2 linked regions of the uncultured Dysgonomonas sp. genome follow. The protein of the gene in region 1 interacts with the protein of each later gene in a pairwise test. Links are inferred from orthologs where the notes say so. Each region holds a gene or a part of one and is shown on either strand. Other genes may lie near its edges. The genes, in order: QZL88_RS05510 and topA.

What was found.
Region 2: the proteins of QZL88_RS05510 (region 1) and topA interact in binary tests that used the Escherichia coli proteins (3 or more experiments, as listed by UniProt). The link is inferred for uncultured Dysgonomonas sp. from one-to-one orthologs.

Annotation. Positions count from the first base shown.
Region 1 is NZ_LT599032.1:1,257,666-1,264,645, reverse strand. Bases 1,078-3,882 are described here. They hold QZL88_RS05510 (YigZ family protein), read right to left. Parts: upstream 2,879-3,882; coding sequence 2,276-2,878; downstream 1,078-2,275. Other genes in these bases: QZL88_RS05505 (ATP-dependent Clp protease ATP-binding subunit), read left to right, coding at 3,655-3,882; QZL88_RS05515 (NADP-specific glutamate dehydrogenase), read left to right, coding at 1,078-2,129. Also shown: rfbB (dTDP-glucose 4,6-dehydratase), read right to left, coding at 1-596; more of QZL88_RS05515, read left to right, coding at 795-1,077; more of QZL88_RS05505, read left to right, coding at 3,883-6,183; QZL88_RS05500 (hypothetical protein), read right to left, coding at 6,258-6,860; QZL88_RS05495 (AAA domain-containing protein), read right to left, coding at 6,892-6,980.
Region 2 is NZ_LT599032.1:4,477,445-4,484,615, forward strand. Bases 1,369-4,364 are described here. They hold topA (type I DNA topoisomerase), read right to left. Parts: upstream 4,036-4,364; coding sequence 1,702-4,035; downstream 1,369-1,701. Other genes in these bases: QZL88_RS18445 (sugar transferase), read right to left, coding at 1,369-1,657; QZL88_RS18455 (hypothetical protein), read right to left, coding at 4,333-4,364. Outside these bases: QZL88_RS18440 (nitroreductase family protein), read right to left, coding at 1-265; more of QZL88_RS18445, read right to left, coding at 278-1,368; more of QZL88_RS18455, read right to left, coding at 4,365-5,409; ileS (isoleucine--tRNA ligase), read left to right, coding at 5,987-7,171. UniProt on the Escherichia coli protein: Releases the supercoiling and torsional tension of DNA, which is introduced during the DNA replication and transcription, by transiently cleaving and rejoining one strand of the DNA duplex.

The sequences.
Region 1 (6,980 bases):
TGATATGGTCCGTAATTGTTCGAACAACGGGTTATATTCACGGGCATTTTGTAAGTTTCACCGTAGGCACGAACAATGAGGTCACCTCCGGCTTTGCCTGCACTGTAGGGTGAACGCGGGTCTAGGGGAGTGGTTTCAGTAAAATAGCCTTCGTCGCCCAACGATCCATATACTTCGTCGGTAGATACCTGCAAGTACTTTACGCCTTCGCGCCAAATAGGGTAATTATTTTCATCCTTGCCTGTAGTCCAGTATTTCTTAGCTGTATCCAGCAAATTCTGGGTACCCAGAATATTTACCTGTAAAAATAGTTGGGGATTTTCGATGCTTCTGTCAACATGACTTTCGGCAGCAAAATTGATGACATAGTCGATAGTGTGTTCCGAGAAAACTTTCTCAGTTGCATTTCTGTCACAAATGTCCCCTTTTACAAAAGTAACTCTGGGATCTTTCAGTTCTTCTGATAATGTTCCGAGGTTGCCTGCGTATGTGAGGGCGTCAAATATGATAAGTTTTGCATCCGGATGTACGGCCAGCATGTGTTTCACAAAATTTGAGCCGATAAAACCGGCCCCGCCTGTGATTAAATATGTCATTTCTTTTTAAATTATATTATTCGCAAAAATAAGAAAAAAACGATATTAAAAAGCATCTGTGTCACAATATATATGGTTAATATATACTTATTCTTAATTTGGAATGAATAAATTATCGCTTTTTTGAAACAAAAGTTAACAAATGGATATTTTTTTGCTATATTTGTAGCATCCATAAATCAAAATCCGTAAATTAAAATGAAAGTAGAACAAGTACTAGAGGACTTAAAACGTCGATTCCCAAACGAGCCTGAGTACCATCAGGCAGTGCATGAGGTATTAGAATCCATTGAAGAAGAGTACAACAAGCATCCTGAATTTGAAAAAGCTAACCTGATAGAGAGGCTCTGTATTCCGGACCGTATTTTTTCGTTTCGTGTAACATGGGTCGATGATAAAGGAAATACGCATACCAACATGGGATACCGCGTGCAGCATAGTAATGCTATTGGCCCGTATAAGGGTGGTATCCGTTTGCATGCATCAGTGAATCCTTCGATACTTAAATTCCTTGCATTTGAGCAAACATTTAAAAATTCTCTTACCACACTGCCTATGGGTGGAGGTAAAGGAGGTTCCGATTTTAACCCTAAAGGCAAGTCGAGCGCCGAAGTTATGCGCTTTTGTCAGGCTTTTGTGACTGAATTGTGGCGTCATATAGGTCCTGATACGGATGTTCCTGCCGGAGATATAGGTGTGGGCGGTCGCGAAGTAGGTTATATGTTCGGGATGTATAAGAAGCTGGCTCGTGAGTTTACAGGAACTTTCACGGGGAAAGGGCTTACATTCGGAGGTTCTTTGATTCGTCCGGAAGCTACAGGATATGGAAATGTGTATTTCCTTCTGGAAATGCTGAAAACCAAAAATATAAATATAAGTGGGAAGAGATGCCTTGTGTCCGGTTCGGGTAATGTGGCGCAGTATACCTGTGAAAAACTGATAGAACTGGGTGCAATACCTGTAACATTGTCAGATTCGAGTGGTTATATTTACGATCCGGATGGCATTACGGCAGAGAAACTGGAATATGTGAAGGAGTTGAAAGAGCTTTACAGGGGACGTATCAGCGAATATGCCGAGACTTACGGGTGTAAATATGTAGCAGGTGCCCGTCCTTGGGGCGAAGAAGGCGATATCGCACTGCCTTCGGCAACGCAGAACGAGATTAGTGGCGAAGATGCACAAAAACTTGTAGCAAATGGTATTGTTGCTGTTTCTGAGGGTGCAAATATGCCATCGACGCCGGAAGCTATTGCTGTATTCCAAAAGGCGAAAATTCTTTATGCACCGGGTAAGGCTGCTAATGCCGGAGGTGTATCTGTGTCAGGTCTGGAAATGACTCAGAATTCTGAGCGTCTTAGCTGGTCGGAAGAAGAAGTGGATAGCAAACTGAAATGGATCATGGCTAATATTCACGAGAACTGTGTGAAATACGGTACAGAGCCTGATGGTTATGTAAACTACGTGAAAGGTGCTAATGTAGCCGGATTTATGAAAGTTGCTAAAGCTGTAATGGCTCAGGGAATAATCTAAGGTCTCAGATCTTTTTATTAACTAGGTAAGTATAATAACGATTGAAAGCTGTATGATTGAAATATATCTTAAAATCCTTTCAGTTGTTTGAATTTTTAAATAAATATTTAAGTTTGGCGGCTGTCTTTTAGGAGATGGCCGTTATTTTATTCGGTAATTTTCAGGCTCTCTACTTTTTCAAGCCTGTTTTTTAGTTCTTCGAATTTAGCTTTACGTATTTCGAGGGTCATCAGGCAATTCATTTCGTAACTCTGATTTAAAATGGTTGGTTCCAGATCTTTCACTATTTTCATTACATCGTTCATAAAAGGGTATTCAAAACTGAACGAGATTTGGCAATCTACAGTTTTTTCTATTATATCAGCTTCCATGATTGCTTCGGCTGCCGCTTCTCTGTATGCTACAATCAGTCCGCTTGTGCCTAGTTTTATCCCACCAAAATAGCGCACTACGGCAATAAGGATATTTGTCAGCTCATTAGAGTTTATTTGCCCGAGGATCGGCTTTCCTGCTGTGCCTGAGGGTTCTCCATCGTCATTTGCCCGGAAGTCTTTTCTGTCGGCACCCAACATATATGCCCAGCATACATGGCGCGCGTCATAGTATTCTTTTCGTAGTTTTTCTATTTCAGCTTTAGCATCATCGACTGATAATACAGGGATAGCGTAGGCTATAAACTTGCTTCGCTTCTCTGTATATATTGCTTTGGATGTTTTGACGATTGTTCTGAAAGTATCTTCCATAGTCAGCAAAGATAATCTTTTTATGTCAGAATCTTTTATGGAAAACTTTATCTATAATATTGGGCTATTGGTTATCAGCTGATAGCTTTTAGCTCTTTGAAAGCTTTTGATTTAAAGATTCAATATTTAAAAATTGACAGATAAAGGAATATTATGAAAAGTGTAAAGTTTGTCAAGTTTTTGGAAAAGGTAACAAGTGAAAAAGTATATAAAAGTTGTAACTTTTGTTACCTTTTGGATATTGTTGCAGGGGTAATTTGTTGATATTGAATGAGCTTTAATGGTCTGACCGAAATGAGGCCTGTTCTATAAGAAGAATAAAAATGACAAGATGGAAAATGGTGTAAAAGGTGTCAACTTTGTAAAGTTTTTCTAAAAAGAAATGGATGTACAGGCTGTATAAACCCCTATAAAATAGGAATGGTTGTCTCACGACAACCAATCTTCACTCCTAACCATAAATCTAATACCATGAAAAATACTTTACAAAAGTATAGAACTATTTTTACATTATCAAACAAAAAGTAATTAAAAATATTTATTTAACATTATTGTAATATTTTTGTAATAGTTAAATGTTCATATTGTCAAATATTTACTGTAACATTTTACAATTTGAAATATTGTGTTTAGATTTGTATAACAGGTGTAAACATTATGGCATCATTTTTGTTTGAATATAATAAATTAGATTATTAAGATTTTATCTGAAATACATTTTAGAAATAAATCTTATATTTGTAACATACGCATAATTGCATAAAACATCAAATAAGACGGTTATGGAAAATAATTTTTCACCAAGAGTTCGCAAAATCATGGCTTATAGTCGTGAGGAGGCCGGACGTCTGCAAACGAATTATCTAGCGCCCGAACATTTGATGCTTGGAATACTCCGCAACGGAGAAGGATTAGCCATACAGGCATTGAAGGATTTCGGAATAGATCTAATTGAGTTAAAAGACAGTATTGATAATAACATATTAAAGCAACAGGAGGATGCATACCCAAACAGTGAGATCGTATTAAGTAAAAGCACTGAAAAGATTTTGAAGATGAGCATACTGGAAGCGCGTTTGACTAAAAGTCAGGAAACTGACTCCGAACACTTACTTCTTGCTATTCTGAAAGATCACGACAATGTTACGGCGATGTTACTGGAAGAAAATCATATGGATTACAACGGAGCTTTCACCTATATCAAAAGCATGGGTGATATATTACATAAAAACAGCAAGGAATCGCCCCGTATGGGAGCCGATTTTACAGATGACGATGACGATGAGGATGAAGCTGTAGGTGGTAGCTCAAATGTGAACACCCAACAGCCTCGTCAGGCAACAGATACGCCCGTACTGGATAATTTTGGTATGGACATGACAAAGGCTGCATTGGAAAACAGACTGGATCCGATAGTAGGCCGTGAGAAAGAAATAGAACGTCTGGCGCAAATTCTGAGCCGTCGTAAGAAGAACAATCCCATACTGATAGGTGAGCCCGGAGTGGGTAAATCTGCGATTGTGGAAGGGTTGGCTTTGCGTATTACTCAGAAGAAAGTGTCTCGTGTATTGTTCGACAAACGGGTAATTGCTCTTGATATGGCTTCGGTGGTTGCCGGTACTAAATACCGTGGACAGTTCGAAGAACGTATCAAAGCAATACTTAACGAATTGTCGAAGAATCCGAACATTATATTATTTATCGATGAGATACACACTATCGTTGGAGCAGGAGGGGCAACCGGATCACTGGATGCTGCCAATATGCTGAAACCGGCTTTGGCCCGTGGCGAGATACAATGTATCGGTGCAACTACGCTTGACGAGTATCGCAAGAATATAGAGAAAGACGGAGCGCTCGAGCGCCGTTTCCAGAAAGTAATGGTAGATCCTACTACTGCTGAAGAAACATTGCAGATACTGCATAATATCAAAGAGCGGTACGAAGAGCATCACAATGTGAAATATACGGAAGATGCGCTCGCAGCTTGTGTGAAATTGACTGACAGATATATTACAGACCGTAACTTCCCGGATAAGGCTATTGATGCCCTGGACGAAGCTGGTTCACGTATGCATATCGCAAACATACATGTTCCTAAGGAGATAGAAAATATTGAAAAGGAACTGAAAGATGTTGTGGAACAAAAAGGTGAAGCAGTGAAGGCTCAGAAATATGAGCTGGCAGCCAGCTTTCGCGATACACAACGTCAGCTGATGGCTAAGCTGGATGCGGCAGAAGCTGAATGGAAAGCTTCATTGAAAGAAAAACCGGAAACTGTAGATGCAGAGATGGTCTCTGAAGTGGTTTCCATGATGTCGGGAGTACCTGTGCAACGTATTGGGGAGTCGGAAGGAGTTAAACTTGTAGGAATGCAAGACAGTCTGAAAACTGCAGTAGTAGGACAGGATGAAGCTGTAAACAAGATTGTGAAAGCAATACAGCGTAACCGCATAGGACTGAAAGATCCTAATCGTCCGATAGGTTCGTTTATGTTCCTTGGGCCTACAGGGGTAGGGAAAACTCATCTGGCAAAGAAGATTGCCGAACAACTCTTCGACTCGGCCGATGCCCTTATCCGTATTGACATGAGCGAATATATGGAAAAATTTAATGTATCACGCTTGGTCGGAGCACCTCCGGGATATGTAGGATACGAAGAAGGTGGTTTGTTGAGTGAAAAAGTACGCCGCAAACCATACTCTGTGGTGTTACTGGACGAAATAGAGAAAGCTCACCCGGATGTATATAACATATTGCTGCAAGTGATGGACGAAGGTCATTTGACCGATAGTATGGGACGTAAGATAGACTTTAAGAATACGATATTGATAATGACTTCCAACGTTGGTACACGCCAGTTGAAAGACTTTGGTGGAGGTATTGGATTTAATAAGCAATCGGCCGCTAACCGCGAGTATTCGAGAAGTGTACTTCAGAAAGCATTGAACAAGACATTCTCGCCTGAGTTCCTGAACCGTGTGGATGATATCATCACATTCGACCAGCTGGATAAGTCTTCGATAGAAAAGATCATCGATATAGAACTGAAAGGATTCTATAAACGTATGGCTGAACTAGGTTACACGATCGAGCTGACTCAGGAGGCCAAAGACTTCCTAGCCGATAAGGGTTATGATGTTCAATTCGGTGCCCGTCCGTTGAAACGTGCTATCCAAAACTATGTGGAGGACGAAATCGCCGAACTGATACTCTCGGGTGCAGCCAAGGAAGGCAGTACTATATCCTTCGAAGTGGATAAAGAGAAGGATAAGTTGAAAGCTGTGGCTCATGAACTTGCGCAAGCTTAATAGTAAGATTATTATAATAAAAGAGGTGCTGATTGTAAAAGTCAGCACCTCTTTGTATTTTAACTTAAGGACTTTTAGTTGAGGTTTCGTACATGCCTTAATAGTTCCTCTTTGATTACAATAATCCCAAGGCCGATAATCCGGTTCGCTTCTATAAAATCCTGATCATCATCCAACTTTTTGTGACGACGGACAAAGTCTTCGAGGCTGTCAGCATCCGTATAGCCTTCAAATATCAAATCCTTGGCTGCTTTAGCTGCTTTTACTTTGGCTGCAATATCATTTAATGAGGGAATAAGACTCAGTGTCAGCAATGCCTTATCCAGCAGTTGATAATCGAGGGATATACCGAAATCTTCGGCTTCGACTACCCGTAGCCATTGCAAGATATTGCCGATACTCTCTTTAGTGACTCCATCGATTGGCTGATAGTTTTTATCATAGATGGCTTCTTTAATATTAGATATAGCCCTGTTGATATCGAATCTTTCAGCTTCGTAGTATTCAGCTGCAGTTTGTTCGTCACAGCCTGTTTGTTCGCATATCTCTTTGATGGATTTGGCTTTGAACAGATAGACGCATTTTTCGACATCCCCGTCATTTGCTTTCAATAGCTGCAAGGCTTCATGCATCGGTACCGGGACTATTCTCCGTAATTCTTTTATTTTATTGGTCATTGCTTATTCTTTTTTAGACAAAATGTAGTTATCATGGATTGATAACCGACTTATTTACTATCTCCCTGTAGATTGGGTTCTGATTCAGGATATAATCATTCCCAATCATAAATAGTTGCT
Region 2 (7,171 bases), 3.2 Mb from region 1 along the record:
CATCACTGGTCAGAGGATCGGCTAATACAACAATAGCCAAAGCGCATCCGGCAATCAGTCTGCTACTCGATTTTTTGCAATACGACAGTTTATCCAGCATTTCCTTATCTTCTACCAAAAGGAATTGCCACGGATTGGCACTTTTGGAAGCAGGGGACATTAATGCGGCCTTCATTATTGTTTCCACCTGTTCCGGGCTAAGCGGCTCGTCCGTAAATTTACGAGTGCTGCGCCGGCTTATTATTAATTGTTGAAAATCAGTCATAAGAGTATACATTTAGTGTCTGGTAAGACGTTCTATCTCATCACCAAGTTCTTCTACACTTTTAACTCCTTCCGTACTGTTGCTACGGAGTAATATATTCAGTGTCTGCATGATTAACTTTATGTCTAGAGCCAGAGAATAACCATTGATATACAACAAGTCATATTTTAATTTGTCCCTTACGGAAGTATTATATTTTCCCTGAACCTGAGCCAACCCTGTCAATCCGGCCTTTACTCTGTGGCGGAGATTATATTCAGGCATTTCTTCGCAAAACTGTTCAACAAAAAACGGACGTTCGGGACGTGGCCCAACAATACTCATATCCCCGATAAGGATATTAAATATCTGAGGAATTTCGTCCAGGCGTGTCGCTCTCAGTATATGTCCCAGTCTGGTGATACGTTTATCTACATCCTGAGCTAAGACAGGACCGGAAATGGCTTCGGCATTCTCAACCATCGTCCTGAATTTGTATATTTTGAATACCTTATTGTCTCGGGTAATTCTTTCCTGTACATAAAAAGCCGTGCCTCCTCCTATTTTTAGAGCCAGGTAAACAAATACAAATGGGATGAAAAATATAACGAGTGCTATGCTCCCTAACAGAACATCAATGATTCTTTTAGTCGTTTCACTTCCTTGCGAAAGACCGAATTCCCTGACATCTAATACTGGAGAGTCGTCTATTTGCAGGAAGTTGGCATTAAATTGTAGTATCTCCAGATTTTTTGGCTGATAGAGAACTGTATGGTCGTTTTCGACACAGTAAAGTATTATTTCTTGTTTCAACGATTCTTCTACATCTTCTGTAATGAATGTAATATCACATTCGTCGATGAGTTCGTACACTTTAGGATATGCCGGTGAACAAACATGCTTGATCTGAGACCACATTCCTCTCGATTCCAGTAGTTTATAGGCGAGGGCCTGAGATTTTTCATAACCAATGACCAGTACCGATTTTCCCTTGTTTACCCGGAAATACATGCGGCTGGCAAATAAATGCCAAAAGGTTATGACTACCACCTGAAAGATGGTCCCGGCCAAAAGGATACTTCGGGGGAATGCAAATTCCCGGATAAAGAAACTGATAGCCATTGTTGTAAACAAAAGTGATCCTACAGCCAATACAACAGTATAACCAACTCCAAAAAGAGTAAAGTCTTTAGGCTTGTCGAGTTCGAATATGTGGCTTAGAATAAGATAGCTGATGATAATGAATGGTATACTCGCTTTAAAAGCATTGTAGTTGAGCGTAAAATTATCCAGGGCATCTTTGAACAGATAAAAGGCTAAGATGTATGAGCCGTAAATCACAGCTAAATCTATCAGGGGAATTATAATTCTATATCCCCTATACCCAAATATCTTTTCTAAGATCTTATTCATTCAATGTGCTTTAATAATCTAAGAACAAACAGAGTTATTACCGCTTATTTCTTTTTCCCTTTTCCTTTAGTCTTAGTAGCTTTTTCTTCTGTAGAGTTTACTATCTTCATTGATGCTTCAAAGTCCAGACTCTCAGGTGCTGTGCCTTTCGGTATCTTGAAATTACTTTTCTTATATGCTATATAAGGGCCGTAACGGCCATTCAGTATTTGCAGGTCGGCATCTTCTGCAAAGGTCTTGATAACCTTTTCCGCATCTTTTTTCCGTTTGTCGGTAATCAGAGGAATTGCCATTTCAATATCTACTTCGAAAGGATCATAGCCTTTAGGTAGCGATATGAACTTACCATCATGCTTAATGTATGGACCAAACCGGCCTGTACCTACACTAACGTCTTTACCTTCGAACTCTCCTATTGAACGGGGAAGTTCAAATAATTTCAAGGCTTCTTCGAGCGTAATAGAGGCTATCGACTGAGTCTTCTGTAATCCTGCGAAAAGAGGTTTGTCTGTGTCTTCCTGCACACCGATCTGTGCCATAGGGCCAAAACGGCCTATCTTTACAGAAACCTGGCGACCCGATTTAGGATCGATACCCAGTATGCGCTCTCCAATTTTATGATCGGTTTGCATATTGGTAGCCGATTCTACTACAGGATGAAATACCTTGTAGAACTTATCTATCAGCTTAGTCCAGTTTTCTTCTCCTTCAGCCACCTGGTCAAACTCTTTTTCTACATTTGCAGTAAAATTATAGTCCAGTATGTCTGGGAAGTATTCTGTAAGGAAGTCATTGACTACCATGCCTGTATCGGTAGGGATCAATTTTCCTTTATCAGTCCCTGTTATCTCGGTCTTTTCAGAATCTGTTATTTTGTCTTTTCTCAGTGTCAATATGTTGTATTGACGCTCCGTACCTTCTATATTTGATTTTTCTACATACTCGCGGTTCTGGATTGTCGAGATAGTCGGTGCATATGTAGACGGGCGTCCGATACCAAGTTCTTCCAATTTACGAACTAGCGAAGCCTCGCTGTAGCGGCTGGGGCGTTGCGTGAAACGTTCAGTAGCAATGCTCTCCTTCATATCCATTGCTTCCTGAGGTTTTACAGGAGGCAACAGGCTGCTTTCACTGTCGATATTTTCATCGTCTGTTCCTTCAAGGTATACATGCAGGAATCCGTCAAATTTGATAACTTCGCCGACAGCTGTGAATTTAAACTCTTTATTATTGGATATGCCTATTGTAATAGTTGTTTTCTCCAATTCTGCATCTGCCATCTGAGATGCGATGGTACGTTTCCAAATGAGGTCGTATAATTTTTTTTCCTGAGCCGTACCGGATACAGTATGTTCCGACATGTATGTGGGGCGAATAGCCTCATGGGCTTCTTGTGCTCCTTTGCTTTTGGTAGAGAATTGACGTACTTTGGAATATTGTTTTCCGTAAACGGATTCTATTTCATTTTTTGCAGTATTGATAGCCAGTCCCGATAGGTTTACCGAGTCGGTACGCATGTAAGTAATCTTTCCGGATTCGTATAGTTTTTGTGCTACCATCATCGTTAGTGATACCGGAAAACCCAGTTTGCGGGATGCCTCCTGCTGTAAAGTTGATGTAGTAAAAGGTGCAGCCGGTGATTTTTTCATCGGTTTTGTTTCTACATCCTCTACTTTAAAACTGGCTTCTTTTAGTTTCTCAAGAAAGTCAAGCGCTTCTTTTTTTGTTTTCAGGCGTTTGCTTAATTCTGTCTTTATTTCTGTTTCTGATCCATTTTCTTTTTTTACAAAAACAGCCGTAACACGATAAGATGCTTCACTTTGAAAAGCCTGAATCTCACGTTCCCGTTCTACGATAAGTCTTACAGCGACAGATTGCACCCGTCCTGCCGATAAAGCAGGCTTTACTTTGCGCCAAAGTACAGGGGACAATTCGAAACCTACGATGCGGTCGAGTACCCGGCGCGCTTGTTGCGCATCTACAAGATTTATATCTATCTGTCGGGGATTTTCTATCGCATGAAGAATTGCATCTTTGGTTATTTCGTGAAATGCGATTCTTTTTGTTTTCTTTTCGTCAAGCTTCAATGTTTTGAATAAATGCCAGGATATAGCTTCTCCCTCCCGGTCTTCATCGGAAGCCAGCCATACTATATCGGCATCTTTTGCAGCCTTTTTTAGTTCATCTACCACCTTCTTTTTGTCTCCCGGAACTTCGTATAAAGGTGTATAGCCGTTCTCCAAGTCTATCCCCAAGTCTTTTTTCTTCAGGTCTCTGATATGTCCATAACTGGACATAACTTTAAAATCTTTGCCCAGAAACTTTTCTATGGTTTTGGCTTTAGCAGGAGACTCAACAATTACTAAATTTTTTTGCATATATTAAGGCTTATCTTGTATTATCAGGATGAATTAAATTATACCTATTCAGAAAGTTATTTTTTCTAATTGAACCGCAAAAGTAATGATTTTGTTTTAAAAAGCAGAATAAAAAGTTTTGAACCCTGACAAAGGCTTGAATATTTAAGTAGTGAAGGCTTATTTTAACTAAAAGATAACAATCTCTAACTTTTTCTGTTTTCTTATGCTGTAACAGTTGCTTTCTATTTTAGTACATAGATAATTCTTTTTTATGAAAATGCTCCGGTGAATTTATTCCCGGAGCATTTTTTTTAGTCAATTAAATATAAGGGGTTTAGTTTCGGCTGAAAAATCAGAGAATCCGGTTTCTTCAAGTTTATAGCCGGATAATATTTCTCTCACTATGGGTATGAAGGTTTCATAGTCGTATATAATGAAATCAATATATGAAAAATGAAAACCTGTAGCACCTCCCAAACTATTGGCTATACCATAAGGAATGGTAGCGGCTGCGATTTTATCTTCTATCTCACCTCTGAAATTAACAACATTCTCGCGGGGTATATTAATGTTTTCGAAGAAGAGAAAACCGAACACTACTCCGTTTTCTTCAGCTTCATCAGATCGTTTGCTTTCCCCGTTGTAGTAATCGTTTAATATCGGAGTACATGAGGTGTAACCCGAGAATATATCTTCACGTAGTTTCCAGTCCTCGCTTTCGGTCGGCTCCATCCTGTAACCGTTATATATTTCGCAGGGATTATCGAATTTTGGCCAGCCATGATCTTTAATAGTTTTGTCGATGAATGGTTTGAGATCGGATATTGTCGAAGACTTTTTGTTTTGTTTTTCTTCTACAAAGTCAATATATCCAATGTATTCCATTGTGTACAACTCTCCGATAAATTGATCGAGGTAAATGAAGAACATCGAATAACGATTGTTTTCATCCAATGTCATCAACTTAGGACTATACAATTCGATGTTTACTTTACTTTTGTCATTATCAATTTCAGGGTAGATGATTATATCGTCTTCTCCAATTCTGATATCGAACATATCTATTATAGCACCTGGTTTGCCGTGGGCTGGTTTTGTTGAATAAAAGTTCCAATGTTTCTGCAGATGTTGCGGTGCATATTGGAGCCAGTAATACAACAGCATCAATCGGGTACGATCCCCTTCAGGCGTTAAAATGAGTTCATACTTGCCTTCATTATTCATTCCCATTTCGAAATAAACTTTATTAAAAGCAATTTGTAAAATACTATCCACAAAATTGAGAAGAGTCTCTCCTTCAACTTTATTATCCATCATTTCCCTAATTTGGTATTCTTCTTCTGAAAAGGATTTCCAGAATTTAGTTACCCTGTTTTTAAAAGAATCTTGCATATTTGTGTCTATATAATGTTCTGAACCAATGGTCAAAGATAGGGATTATAATTGAATGTTAAAATATTTGTTAATTTTTTTTATTTGTTATACTATAACACTCGGTAACACTAAATAGCATAGAGGAAGCATTGAGTTTGTGTTCTTGCATTTACATTTGTAATATCAGACGTTAAAATATGGGTATGAAACAATTGTTATGGGTTTTGCTGTTTTTGATATCTCCATTGGCTTTATCTCAAAACTATTCATAGGGGGTATTCTACTGAATGAATCCAAACTGCCGGAATTCCGACTATACAAACAGGCTTTTTATGCAGGGTATGGATTAAGAGTAAATTAAATTTGTTAGTTGATAAAGGTAAAGTTTAGCAAGAATAAACAATACCTTCTCTTTCTGTTGAGACAAATCTAGTTTTCTTAAATTTTATACAATTCATTTCTGATTTATGGAAATCCGGTTTCTCTTTCTAAATAAATCACAATTATATATTGTAAGACGTAACACATAATTTATAACTCATAACTTTTTATTATCTTTGCCCTCAATTTTTTTAATGCATGTTTTATACACACTATGAGTAAGCAGTTTTCAGAATACAATCGGTTTAACTTGTCTGATATCAACAAAGAGATATTGGAAAAGTGGGATAAGGAGAACATATTCCAACAAAGTCTGGATGTACGCGCTGGAGCACCATCGTTTGTTTTTTACGAAGGGCCTCCATCGGCAAACGGAATGCCCGGTATTCACCATGTAATGGCACGTGCAGTAAAAGATATTTTCTGCAGGTATAAGACAATGAAAGGTTTTCTGGTCAACCGTAAGGCCGGATGGGATACTCATGGCCTACCTGTGGAGCTTTCTGTTGAAAAGAAATTGGGTATAACCAAAGAAGATATCGGTAAAAAAATATCGGTAGAAGAATATAACAACGCTTGCCGTAAGGAAGTAATGAAATATACAGGAGAGTGGGAAAACCTGACCCGCATTATGGGGTACTGGGTAGACATGAACGACCCTTATGTAACATACGACAGCCGCTATATAGAAACGCTTTGGTACTTGCTCAACGAATTATATAAGAAAGGATACCTTTATAAAGGATATACTATACAGCCTTATTCTCCTGCCGCAGGTACAGGACTCAGTACACACGAACTGAACCAGCCCGGAGCATATCGTGATGTGAAAGATACCACTTGTGTAGCGCAGTTTAAGATCAAATCACCTAAAACAGAGATGTCTCAGTTTGGCGATGCTTATTTCCTTGCATGGACCACTACTCCGTGGACATTGCCTTCGAATACGGCTTTAGCTGTAGGGCCGGATATCACATATGTTGCCGTTCAGAGCTACAACCCGTATACAGGTAATAAAATGACTGCTGTGCTTGCAAAATGGCTTATGTTCAGTATGTTCAATGAAAAGGCAAAAGACGTAGCATTGGAAGATTATAAGCAGGGAGATAAACTGATACCGTATAAGATAGTAGGAGAGTGGAAGGGTTCTGATCTTGTGGGTATGGAGTATGAGCAACTGATACCGTGGATGAATCCGGGTGAGGGTGCATTCCGTGTACTGGGAGGAGACTTTGTAACTACCGATGATGGTACAGGTATCGTGCACATAGCGCCTACTTTTGGAGCGGACGACGCCAAGGTTGCCAAAGAAAATGGAGTGCCGGCATTGTTGCTTTTGGATAAAGATGGTAATCAACGTCCGATGGTAGATCTTACAGGTAAGTACTTCCGCCTCGAA